3 regions of the Azoarcus olearius genome follow, and region 1 is predicted to be linked to each of the others. Evidence: predicted binding sites of a transcription regulator. Region 1 holds the regulator's gene; each other region holds the start of a gene.
What was found. Region 1 encodes FNR, which switches genes on or off when oxygen is low (the NO sensors DNR and NnrR bind a similar motif). Its sites were predicted from a motif close to TTGANCTAGNTCAA; they were not measured.
Positions count from the first base shown of each region.

Region 2: the regulator FNR is predicted to act here: its motif matches at 2,511-2,524, upstream of dqs_RS13405 (cytochrome-c peroxidase).
Region 3: the regulator FNR is predicted to act here: its motif matches at 1,845-1,858, upstream of dqs_RS15880 (hemerythrin domain-containing protein).

Region 1 covers NZ_CP016210.1:1,553,425-1,557,651, reverse strand. The annotation lists gene dqs_RS07240 (MerR family transcriptional regulator) at 1-150, shown strand, start outside; gene dqs_RS07235 (sulfite exporter TauE/SafE family protein) at 165-881, opposite strand; gene hemN (oxygen-independent coproporphyrinogen III oxidase) at 969-2,360, opposite strand; gene fnr (fumarate/nitrate reduction transcriptional regulator Fnr) at 2,472-3,209, shown strand; gene dqs_RS07220 (PHA/PHB synthase family protein) at 3,232-4,227, opposite strand, start outside.
Region 2 covers NZ_CP016210.1:2,937,002-2,941,228, reverse strand. The annotation lists gene dqs_RS13420 (anti-sigma factor family protein) at 1-374, opposite strand, end outside; gene dqs_RS13415 (RNA polymerase sigma factor) at 371-871, opposite strand; gene dqs_RS13410 (COG4315 family predicted lipoprotein) at 879-1,265, opposite strand; gene dqs_RS13405 (cytochrome-c peroxidase) at 1,445-2,452, opposite strand; gene dqs_RS13400 (BON domain-containing protein) at 2,735-4,147, shown strand.
Region 3 covers NZ_CP016210.1:3,474,711-3,478,937, reverse strand. The annotation lists gene dqs_RS15890 (cbb3-type cytochrome c oxidase subunit I) at 1-1,242, opposite strand, end outside; gene dqs_RS15885 (c-type cytochrome) at 1,271-1,696, opposite strand; gene dqs_RS15880 (hemerythrin domain-containing protein) at 1,917-2,381, shown strand; gene dqs_RS15875 (DUF2249 domain-containing protein) at 2,374-2,610, shown strand; gene dqs_RS15870 (hypothetical protein) at 2,621-3,904, shown strand; gene dqs_RS15865 (Crp/Fnr family transcriptional regulator) at 3,923-4,227, opposite strand, start outside.

The sequences.
Region 1 (4,227 bases):
CGGATTGCGCAGGGGAAGATCGACGATATCGAGGTGCGTATCCGCCAACTGGAGGAGATGCGCGGCGCGCTACGTGCCTTGGTGAAGTGCTGCCGGGACACCGAGGCACCGGCGCCCTGCCCCATTCTCAAGTCGCTGGCGGGAAAGTAGCCCCGATGCGCGCGTTACACGGCGCAGACCACACCGCTCCAGAGCGCGCCGCCCAGCGACTGCGCGTGGAACAGGCCGAACACACCGAAGCCCAACACGGCCAGACCCGCCACGAAGCGCACCTTTCCGTTGCGGGTAATGTCACGAAAACGCTTGAACAGCATTCCTGCAAGCAACAGGTTGGGCAACGTTCCCAGGCCAAACGCGAGCATGATGCCGGCGCCACGCGCCGCGGAGCCCGTCACCAAAGCGGTGGTCAAGACGCTGTACACCAGACCGCAAGGCAGAAAGCCCCACAAGGCCCCCAGCGGAAGCGCCTGACTCACCGAGCGTGCGGGGAGGAAGCGCCGGGTAAGCGGCTGCACCCTGCGCCACACGGCGTGCCCCGCACGCTCCACCGGCGCGAGTACGGAAGTGAATCCGGTGAGATAGAGCCCCAGTGCAACGAGCATCAGGTTCGCAAGCACATAAAGCGCCATCTGTGCCGGCAGCACGCCGCTGTAGATCATTCCGACCGAACCGAGTGCGCCGAGCAGCGCCCCCATCCCGGTATAGGTGCCGATACGGCCGAGGTTGTAGGCGAGATGCAGGGGCCACTGCCGGGCGGCGTCGTGCGGACCCTGCATCTTCTGGACGCTGAGCGCGCCGACGATTCCGCCACACATGCTGACGCAGTGGGTACCGCCGAGAAGGCCGATCAGGAAGACGGCGAGATAGCCGGACTCAGGCATGCTGGACACGGACCGCCGCGTTGCCGGGACGGCACTGCCGAAGATGGAAACCCTGCATCTTACGCCCCCGCTTCACCCACCAGAAGCTCAGATCACCTTCGAGTAGCGTGCCCGCTCACGGTCGGCGCGTAGATAGCGGTCGAACACCATTGCGATACCGCGGACCAGCATCCGGCCGGCGGGGAGCACGGTAATCCAGTCACCGTCGATCTCCAGAAGGCCCGCAGCCTGCATTTCCGCAAGGTCGGCGAGTTCAGCCGCAAAGTAGTCGCGGAAGTCGATGAGGTGGGCGATCTCGATCGACTGCATCGACAACTCGAAGTGGCACATCAGGGCCTGGATTACCGAACGCCGCAACAGATCGTCGGCGGTCAGCTCCACGCCGCGCAGCACCGGCAACTGGTCGCGATCGAGCGCGTCGTAGTATTCGTCGAGCGTCTTCACGTTCTGCGCGTAAGCCGCGCCAACCTTGCCGATCGCCGAGACACCGAACGCCAGCAGATCGCATTCGGCCTGCGTGGAGTAGCCCTGGAAGTTGCGGTGCAGACGCCCTTGCCGCTGGGCCACCGTCAGTTCGTCGTCCGGCTTGGCGAAATGATCCATGCCGATGTACACGTAACCGGCTTCGGTGAGGCGGCGAATCGCCAGTTGCAGAATCTGCAGCTTGGCTTCCGGCGTCGGCATGTCGCTTTGCAGGATGCGGCGCTGCGGTTTGAACAATCCGGGCAAGTGCGCGTAGCTGTAGAGGGAGATGCGGTCCGGCGAAATGTCGAGGACCTGCTCCAGCGTGCGATTGAAGCTGATGACGTTTTGCTTGGGCAGGCCGTAGATCAGATCGAGGCTGACCGACTTGAAGCCGGTGGCGCGCGCCGCGTCGATCACCAACCGGGTCTCTTCGACGCTCTGCACGCGGTTCACCGCGCGCTGCACATCATCGGAGAAATCCTGCACTCCGACGCTCATCCGGTTGAAACCGAGATTGGCGAGCATTTCCACCGTATCGAAATCGACCTTGCGCGGATCGACCTCGATCGAATACTCGCCGTTCGGGGCCAGGTTGAAGAAGCGCCGCACCGCGTCCATCAGCTGATGCATTTCCTCGTGCGACAGGAAGGTGGGCGTTCCGCCGCCAAGGTGAAGCTGCGTGACCTGCCGGCTTCCTCCGAGCGCAGCAACCTGCATCTCGATCTCTTTCTCAAGGTATTTCAGATACTTGGCAGAGCGCCCATGATCCTTGGTGATGATCTTGTTGCAGGCGCAGTAGTAGCAGATCGTATTGCAGAACGGGATGTGGAAGTATAATGACAGCGGCCGACTCACCCCGCCGACGGCGCGCTTGGCAAGCCAATCCTGCAATGCGTTGGCGTCGAATGCCTCAACGAATCGGTCTGCCGTGGGGTACGATGTGTAACGGGGACCGTTCACATCGAAGCGACGGATGAGTTGCGGATCGAAGATGAGATCTGGCTGGGCGTTCATGGGTGTGCTGTTGCTGGGCGTACCAAACGATCGCAGAAAGCCGGCTCGATGTGGTTGACATGGATCAACGCGGCCAATCTCCTGCGGATTCGGAGCAAGTTTATCGTGCAAATGAAGGCGGTGCCGATTACGGTTGCCGGACTGAAGACGGCGTGTTCGCAGTGCAATCTCGTCGAACTCTGCCTTCCCTTCGGGATGAGCGAAAATGAAATCGACCGTCTCGACGAGCTGGTAGGTGCGCGCCGCAAGATCAAGCGTCAGCAGCACCTGTACCGGGCCGGCGACCCTTTCGAAGCAATCTACGCGATCCGCACGGGCTCATTCAAGACCGACGTCCTCCTCGAGGATGGGCGGGACCAGGTCACCGGCTTCCAGATGACCGGCGAGATCCTCGGCCTGGACGGCATCAGCAGCGAGGTTCATTCCTGCAACGCGATTGCGCTGGAGGACAGCGAAGTCTGCGTCATTGCCTACGGCAAGCTGGAAGAACTGTCGCGCGAGGTCGAAGGCCTGCAGCATCAGTTTCACAAGGTGATGAGTCGTGAGATCGTTCGCGACCACGGCGTGATGATGCTTCTCGGCTCCATGCGCGCCGAGGAAAGGCTGGCTGCATTCTTGCTGAACATGTCCCAGCGCTTCACCGCACGCGGTTTTTCTGCGGCGGAGTTTCACCTGCGCATGACGCGGGAGGAGATCGGCTCCTACCTGGGGCTGAAGCTCGAAACCGTCTCCCGCGCGTTCTCCCGCTTCCAGGAGGAAGGCCTAGTCACGGTGCAGCAGAAGCACATCCGGATTCTCGACAGCGGGGGCCTGAAGAAGCTGATACAACACCAACCTGCGTGTCGCTAGTTCCTCCCGCCCCACTTCACCGCTATTTTTCCAGCACGTAGGTTCCTGGCGCCGGCGCCAAAGCCGGAAAGGCAGCATTGGCGACCGGTCGCGCGTCGACCAGTTCGCCCGCCCGCGGCTTCAACCACTGCATCCAGTCCTCCCACCAACTCCCCTCGTGGCGTTCGGCCCGGTCCAACCATGCCTCAGCCGATTCCGAGCGATGCGCTTCGGCTGCGCGATAGTTTCGCTTGGGCGGCTGAACGACCGGGTTGACGATGCCGAGGATGTGCCCCGAACTCGATAGCACGTAGCGCTTTGGGCCGGTTACAAAATTATTGATGCGGAAGGTCTGCCCCCACGGAGCGATGTGATCATCCTCCGCCGCGACGGCGTACAGCGGTTGCGAGATCGCAGCGAGGTCGAGCGGTTCGCCTGCCACCACCAGCGCGTCCTTCTGAATCAACCTGTTGTGCAGATACAGCTCCCTGAGATACCAGGAGTGCATCGCATAGGGCATCCGCGTCGCGTCCATGTTCCAGTACAGCACGTCGAACGAGGCCGGTGTTTCGCCATACAGCCAGCCGTGGACTACGTAGTGCCATATGAGACTGTTCGAACGCAGCAGGCGGAAAGCGGATGCCATCTCCTTGCCTTCCAGATAACCGGTTCGGGCCATGTTTCCGGTCAGGTAGCGGATGCTCGACTCGTCGATGAACACCTCGATGTCGCCCGGCTTCTGAAAATCGACGAGCGTGGTAAAGACGGTCCAGTCTGCCACCGGAACCGCTTCGGCCGGAAAGTGGCGATTGGCCCACGCCATGTACATGCTGAGGGCAGTGCCACCGATGCAGTACCCCACCGCATGCACCTTCTCGGCGCCTGCGAGCCCTCGCGCCGTCTCTACCGCGGCGTGCACCCCGCGTGTGACGTAGTCGTCGAACGTCACATCCCGCATCGAGGCGTCAGGGTTCTTCCAGCTTGTAATGAATACGTCCAGTCCCTGTTCGAGCAGGTAACGAATCAGGCTCTTCTTCGG
Region 2 (4,227 bases), 1.4 Mb from region 1:
AACTCGGCCACCGCCGGCGACGCCGGGGCCGTACCGAAGCGGGCGTGGCCCAGCCAGCCGGCGACCGCGCCGAGCACGCACAGCGCCACCATCGCGGCGGCGCGCAGCGCCGGGGCGGACCCCCACCGGCGCGGCGGGCTGCTGGCGGCAGGGGGCAACGCCGCCGCGCGGCGCAGCGCCGCGGGCAGCGGCTCTTCCAGCACCGGGTCGAAGGCGGCACGCAGCGCGCGGTTCTGCAGCCGGTAGTCGTGCAGGCGCGCGGCGTCGCCCGGATGGGCGGCGAGCCAGTCCTCCACCTCGGCGCGGCGCTCGTCCGCGAGCAGGTCGTCCGCCCAGGCGTGGAGATCGCCTTCGTTGATCTTGCGTTTGCTCATCGCACCACCCGCAGGCGGTTGGCCGCCGGCGCCTCGCCCATGATTGCGCGCAGTCGTTCGCGCCCGCGCGACAGCCGCGACATCACCGTGCCCAGCGGCACGCCCAGTGTCGCGGCGATGTCTTCGTAGCGCATGCCTTCCAGCGCCACCAGCAACAGCACCGCGCGCTGCTCCTCGGGCAGCCGGGCGAGCGCGGCGTCGAGATCGCCCACCTCGAGCGCGTCGCTCTGCGTCGCGCGCACCGGCAGCTCGAAATCCTCGTCCTCCAGCGGCCGGGTGTGGAGGCCGGGGCGGCGCAGCTGGTCGATGCGCAGGTTGTGCATGATGCCGAACAGCCAAGGGCGCAGCGGGTTCTCCGGGCGCCACTGGGCGGCGCGCCTCCAGGCGCGCTCCAGGGTGTCCTGCACCAGGTCGTCGGCGGCCGCGCGCTCGCCCACCAGCGCCCGCGCGTAGCGGCGCAGGCGGGGCAGTTCGGCCAGCAGCGCGGCGCCGTCCATGCCGGGCTCAGGGCTTGGCGGCGTGCCAGACGTTGTTGAAGTTATCGCCGGTCTTGTCGCCCGGCTTGCCGTCCTTGGCCCAGAAGTACAGCGGCTTGCCCTTGTGCGCCCACTGCTTCTTGCCGTCGTCGCGGGTGATGATGCTGAAGTCGCCGGTGGCGGTTTCGCCTTCCTTGACCATCAGCGGCGGCCAGTTGGTGGCGCAGGTGTCGTTGCACATGCTCTTGCCGCTGCCGGCGCTGTCCTTGTCGAAGGTGTACAGGGTCATGCCGTCGGTGCCGGTCAGCACACCGTCCAGCATCTTCACCGAGGGCGGCATCGCATCGGCGGCAAAGGCGGGGGTGGCGAGGGCGCCCAGCAGGGCGAAGGCGAGGGTGGTGGCAGCGCGTCTCATGGTGGTCTCCATCGGGTTGTGGGTGCTACACCCGCATATACGCAGGGGCCGCGTGTTTTATTCCCGCCAGCGCGTCGGGCGCGGGTGCCAGTTCATCAAAGCACGCCGCACGGCACTTTTCTGCCATCCGTACAAATGGAAACGGGGACCGCAGTCCCCGTTGTGGTGTCGCCGGCGCGTCAGTGCGCCGCGAACGGCGTGGGGCGCGGCGTGGAATCTGCCGAAGGCGGCAGGATGGGCAGCGTGAAGGTCGGCTGGTCGCCGGTGAGCGTCTTCAGGAAGGCGACGATCTTCGCATTCTCGTCGGGCGAGAACTTGCGCCCCAGCTGCAGGCGGCCCATCACGTCCACCGCCTCGCCCAGGGTGTTGGCGGCGCCGTCGTGGAAGTACGGGTAGGTGAGTTCGACGTTGCGCAGCGTCGGCACCTTGAAGTTGAAGCGGTCGCTGTCCTTGCCGGTCACCGCCGAGCGGCCCTCGGCCTTGCTCCTGGCCTTGTACGGCTCGATCAGACCCATCTTCTGGAAGGAGTTGCCGCCCACCGCCTCGCCGTTGTGGCAGGCCACGCAGCCGCTGGTCTTGAACAGCTCGTAGCCGGCGAGTTCGGTCGGCGTCAGCGCGTCTTTCTTGCCGAGCAACCACAGGTCGAAGCGCGAGTTGGGCGTCACCAGGGTTTTTTCGAACTCGGCGATCGCGAGCGTCACCTGCTCGATGTCGATCTTGTCCTTGCCGAACACCTGGCGGAACTCACGCGTATAGCCGGGGATGGACGACAGCACGTTGAGCGCCAGGGTGTGGGTGAAAGCCATCTCGCCCGGGTTGGCGATGGGGCCGCCGGCCTGTTCCTTCAGGTCGGCCGCGCGGCCGTCCCAGAACTGCGCGAGGTTGAGGCTGGCGTTGAGCACGGTGGGCGCGTTGATCGGGCCCTGCTGCCAGTGGTCGCCGATCGAGGTGGGAATGTTGTCGGTGCCGCCCATCGACAGGTTGTGACAGGAGTTGCAGGAGATGAAGCCGGACTTGGACAGGCGCGGGTCGAAGTACAGCTTCTTGCCCAGTTCGACCATGCCCAGGTTGATGTTCTGCGGCGCGCGGATCGGCTGGATGGGCTCGGAATCCGCGGCGTGCACCGCGCCCCAGGTGGCCAGGCCCGCCGCAAGGGCGACGGAAAGCGAGGTCAGTACGCGTTTCATCGGTGTTCCTCCCTGGTTGAAATCGCTCCCATTCTTTTCCTCGCCCACCCGGCGCTTCTTGACCTGAGTCAAGGCAGGCGGCCGAACTTACACGTCGTTGTAATTTTTCCTTTTCGCTCCGGCACGCAGCATGGGGTCGGCGCAGGGGCGGGCGCGGGCGGACGGCGGCACGTGGATTGCTGAATCCCGTAGAGGAAAAGGCCCGACCGCGCCGGGAGGTGCGGCGCCTTACCGCACACGGGCATGGACCCGTGTTTTGTTGCCACTCGAGGAGACGCCGAAATGAGATCGCAGCGCGAACAAGCTTACGGTCAGCAGGGCTACGACCAGGACGAAGATTACGGCCAGCAGTACGGGCAACAGTCCCGCCAGGGCAGTCAGCAAGGGTGGGGCCAGCAGCCGCAGCAGAACATCGGCCAGCAAGGCTATGGCCAGCAATACGGACAGGGCCAACAGGGCTACGGGCAACAGGGCTATGGCCAGCAAGGCTACGGCCAGCAGCACGAGCAGGGCATGGGGCAGCGTTACGGCCAGCAGCAGCCGCAGCAAAGCTATGGCCAGAGCTACGGTCAGCAGCATGACCAGGGCTTCGGCCAGAGCTACGGCCAGGGCAGCCAGCAGTACGGGCAGGACTACGGCCAGCGCTATGGCCAGCAGCAGCCGCAGCAGAACTACGGGCAGCAAGGCTATGGCCAGCAGGGCTTTGGTCAGCAGGGCTACGGCCAGCAGCAGCCCCAGCAGCACTTCGGCCAGCAGCATTACGGCCAGCAGCATTACGGCCAGCAGGGTGGCTTCGGCCAGAGCGGCGGTTATGGTCAGGGCAGCCAGCACGAGCAGGGCTTTGGCCAGCACTACGGCAGCAGCCAGCATCAGCAGCCGCAGCAGCACTATGGGCAGCAAGGCTACGGCCAGAGCCAGGCCGGTGGTTTCGGCCAGCAAGGCTACGGTCAGCAGCAGCCGCAGCAGAGCTTCGGCCAGCAGGGCGGCTACGGCCAGCGCGGCGGCATGGGCCAGCAGTACGGCTCAGGCAGCTACGGGGGCCAGGGCAGCTCCGGCAGCCAGGGCAGTCAGGGTTACGGCCAGATGAGCAGCGGCCAGCAGGACTGGGGCCAGCAGCCGCAGCAGTTCCTCGGCGGACAGACCTCGCAGGGCATGGGCGGCTACGGTGCCTTCCACGGCTCGACCCAGGGTCAGCAGTGGGGGCAGGCCGGCCAGCAGATGCGTAGCCGGCGCGGGCCGAAGAACTACGCCCGCTCCGACGAGCGTATCCGCGAGATGGTGTGCGAACGGCTGGTCGACGAGCAGGACATCGACGTCACCGAGGTGACCATCGACGTCAAGGACGGCCGCGTGGAGCTGGAAGGCACGGTACCGAGCCGGCAGATGCGCCACCGCATCGAGGACATCGTGGATGACTGCTGGGGCGTGAAGGACATCGAGAACCGGCTGCGCGTGCAGTCCCAGTCGCAAGGCCAGCAATCGCAATCCTCGCAGTCGGGCACGCAGTCGCAGGGCGGGCAGGAGTCGCGCAGCGCGGGCGGCAGCACTGGCGGGTCGTCGTCGGGCGGCTTCTCCGGCATGTCCGGCTCGTCGTCCAGCGGCCTGTCCGGCAGCAGCGGCACAAGCGCGTCGTCGAGCGACAAGTCGCGTACCGGCGGCAGCAGCGAAACCAGCCGGAGCAAGAAGGACGAATAAGTCAGGTCTGGCGCTTCGACTCCGCCCACGGGCACGGGGCGGGGTCGTCCGCGCCGGGGCCGGCCGCCAGCACGGGGCCG
Region 3 (4,227 bases), 1.9 Mb from region 1:
CAGCGGCGTGTCGGAAACGCGCTGCAGCCACACCTGCAGGATGCCGGCGGCGGTGAGGAACAGCGTGATGAACACCATCGCGATCGTCATCAGCCAGAACGCCCACATCTCCATCACCTGCGCCTTGTTGGAGTTGGCGGCGCGGCCGCGCAGGATGGGCATCGCATAGCTGATGATGCACAGCACCACCATCACGTAGGCGCCGTAGAAGGCCATGTGGCCGTGCGCGGCGGTGATCTGGCTGCCGTGGGTGTAGAAGTTCACCGGCGCGAGCGTGTGCAGGAAGCCCCACACCCCGGCGCCGAGGAAGGCCATCACCCCGGTGCCCAGCGCCCACAGCGTGGCCGCACGGTTGGGATGTTCGCGGCGGCGGCGGTTGACCATGTTGAAGGCGAACACCGTCATCGCGAAGAAGGGAATCGGCTCCAGCGCGGAGAAAATCGAACCCCACCACTGCCAGTATTCCGGCGCGCCGATCCAGTAGTAGTGGTGGCCGGTGCCGATGATGCCGGTGACCAGCGTCAGCGTGATGATGACGTACAGCCACTTCTCGATGACCTCACGGTCCACCCCGGTGACCTTGATCAGCACGAAGGCCAGCAGCGCGCCGAGGATCAGTTCCCACACGCCTTCCACCCACAGGTGCACCACCCACCACCAGTAGAACTTGTCGCGCACCAGGTTGTGCGGATTGACGAAGGAGAACAGGAAGAAGATCGCCAGCCCCCACAGCCCGAGCAGCAGCACCATGCTGATTGCCGTCTTGCGCCCGCGCAGCATGGTCATGGTGATGTTGAACAGGAAGGCGAGCGCCACCACCACGATGCCGATCTTGGTGATCAGCGGCTGCTCCAGGAACTCGCGGCCCATGGTCGCCAGGATGTCGTTGCCGGTCATCTCGGCGAGCCTGGCGTAGGGCACGAACAGGTAGCCGAGGATGGTGAGCGCGCCGGCGGCGAGGAAGACCCAGAACAGCACCAGCGCCAGCCTGGGGCTCCACAGCTCGGTTTCGGATTCCTCCGGCACCATGTAGTAGGCCGCGCCCATGAAGCCGAACAGCAGCCAGACGATCAGCAGGTTGGTGTGCACCATGCGGGCGACGTTGAAGGGCAGCGCGGGGAAGAGGAAATCCCCCACCACGTACTGCAGGCCCATGATCAGGCCGAACAGGATCTGCCCGACGAAGAGGCCGATGGCCGCCACGAAGTAGGGCTTGGCGACCGCTTGTGATGTGTATTGCATTGAGTGTTCTCCTTGCGGACGCGGGCGGTCAGCCTTCGATGTTGGGCGGCCACTTGGCCGAGTTGATCTCGGAGGCGTACTTCAGGAAGGCGACGAGGTCGTCCAGCTCCTGCTCGGTGAGGTTGAACTGCGGCATCTGGCGGCGACCCGGCGTGCCGGTGGGCTGGGCCTTGATCCACGCCTTGATGAAGTCCGGCCCGCGGCGCACATAGACGTTGCCGAGTTCGGGCGCGAAATAGGCGCCTTCGCCCAGCAGCGTGTGGCAGCCGATGCAGTTGCGCGTCTCCCAGATCTTCTTGCCGGCGATCACCGCGGGGGTCAGGTTCTCGCGGTTGTCGCGCTTGGGCAGTTCCTTTTCGGTATGGAAGGTGAGCGCAAGGAACAGCAGGAAGAAGAACATCGATCCGCCGTAGAAAATGTTGCGCGCCATCGACTTGGTCATGATGCCGCTCATGTCGTTATCCTCATTTCGGGTCTCTGGTGTGGGTGGGGGGAAGGCCGGTAGTGGGGCGGATTCTCGTTTCCGCGCCTGCGCGCCCACCATGATCTGAATCAAGAACCGCCAGGCGCCGCGAGGCCCGGAATCCGGCGGTTTTTGCGACTTGACCCGGGTCAAGGAGCCGCTGCGCTGCAGCGCAAACAATCGGCTCCATTCCCCGATGGAGTCACCCCCGATGGACCGCCTGACCCGACTGATGCATCAGCACCACGGCCACTGCGACGAGGTTTTTGCCGCGGCCGAAACCGCCGCCCGCGTGGGCGACTGGGCCGCCTGCGCCACCGCGCTGCAGCGCTTCCGCGCCGACCTGCTGGAGCATCTGGACGTGGAGGAGGCGCGCATCTTCCCGGCCTTCGAGGCCCACACCGGCAACACCACCGGGCCCACCCGCGTGATGCGCGGCGAGCACGAGCAGATGCGCGAGATCGTGGGCTGGCTGGGGGAGGCGCTGGAGGCGCGCGATGCCGAGGCCTTCCTGGATGCGGTGGAAACCTTGCTGATCCTGATGCAGCAGCACAACATGAAGGAAGAGAACATCCTCTATCCGATGTGCGATCGCGTACTGGGCGCGGACGCGGCCGCCTTCGACGCGCTGCTCGACAGCGTGGAGACCGCGCTCTCCGAGGTGAGCCATGGCTGATACCCCTGTTTCGCGCATCATCGACGCCCGCGAGCTGGCGCCGCCCGAGCCGATGGAACTGACGCTGGAAGCGCTCGACACCCTGCCGCGCGGCGAGGAGTTGCAGCTGTGGCTGCTGCGCGAGCCTTTCCCGCTCTACAACATCCTGAAGAACAACGGCTTCGCCCACCGCGTCGAGTATTGCGACGACGGCCGCTTCATCGTGCATATCCGGCACGCGGGCGCCTGAGGCGCGGCGGATGGCGGCGGAACTCTCGTTCGAACAGGCGCCGCCGCTGTCGGTGCCGCTGCGCTTCTTCTTCACCGCGCCGCTGTTCGCGCTGGCGGCGGGCCTGCTGCTGGTGCTGCGCGGGGATGCCGTGTTCGCCAGCCGGTGGACGCCCGAAGCGCTGGCGCTCACCCACCTGCTCACTGTCGGCATGATGTTGCAGGTGATGGTGGGCGCGCTGTTCCAGGTGCTGCCGGTGGCCGCCGGCGCCAACCTGTGGCGGCCGCGCGTGCTCGCCGCGCTGGTGCATCCGGCGCTGACGCTGGGCGGCATTGCGCTTGCCGCCGGCTTTCTGGGCGCGGGTGCGCTCGCCTTCCATGCCGCAATCGCGCTGCTCGGCACCGCGCTGGTGGCCGTGTTTGCCTGCGCCTCGGCCGGCTTGTGGCACACCCCGGCGCTGGGCCCCACGGTGTGGGGGCTGCGGGCCGCGGTGGTGGCGCTGGCGGTGGCGGCGGCGCTCGGCTTTGCGCTGGCGCTGGCGCGTAACGGCGTGCTCGAACCCGCCTGGCTGGCGCTGTCGGCGCTGCATCAGGGCTGGGCGCTGGGTGGCTGGGCGGGCTTGCTGCTGGCCGCGGTGGCGTGGCTGGTGGTGCCGATGTTCCTGCTGACGCCGTCTTATCCCGCGTGGTTTGCGCGCGCGTTGTCGATCGGCGTGGCGGTGCTGATGGTGGCAGGCTCGGCCCTGTGGCTGTCCGGCTGGCAGTCCGCCGAGGCCGCGCTGGCGATCGGCCTTGCGCTCGCCGCCGCGGCCTTCGCCGCCGCCACGCTGGCGCTGCAGCGTCGCCGCCGGCGCAAGGTGGCCGATGCCTGCCTGCGCTTCTGGCAACTGGCGATGGCATCGCTCGCGGCGCTGGCGCCGCTGCTGGCGTGGGATGTGGCCGCCGGCGACCCCACCGGCGGCGCGCTGCCGGTGCTGGTGGGCGTGCTCGCGCTGGCGGGCGGCTTTCTGTCGGTAATGCTGGGCATGCTCTACAAGATCGTGCCCTTCATCCTGTGGCTGCACCTGCGTCGCCGCATCAGCCGCCCGCCGGCCATGACCAGGCTGGTGACCGAAGGCCGCCAGCTGCTGCATTTCCGCCTCCACCTGGCCGGCGTCGCGGCGCTGCTGGTGGCGGTGTGGCTGCCGCTCGCGGCAATTGCCGCCGGCGTGCTGCTGGCACTGTCGGGCGGGCTGCTCGCCGCCAACCTGGGCGGCGCGCTGAAGGTGTATCTGGCCGCCGGGGCGGGTGCCGAACCGGCCCGCCAGCCCGGCTGAACCCGCGCGCGGCGCGGATCAGCCTTCGTGCGCGCGCAGGCGGCGGATGTCGTGCAGCGTGATGCGCTTGCCCGCCACGGTGATCAGCCGCGCCTCGGCAAGGTCGTGAAAGATGCGCGACAGGGTTTCGGGCGTGAGGTTGAGGCGCGAGGCGATCACCTGCTTGCTGGTCGGCAGGTCGATGCGGCATTCCCCGGCGTCGAGGTCTTCCGGCGTCTGCTGCAGCAGGTAGCCGATGACGCGCTGCATGCTGGAGCGCAGCGTGTAGGTCTCCACGTCGCGCACCAGGCTGTGCAGCCGGATCGACAGCCCCGCCAGCAGCT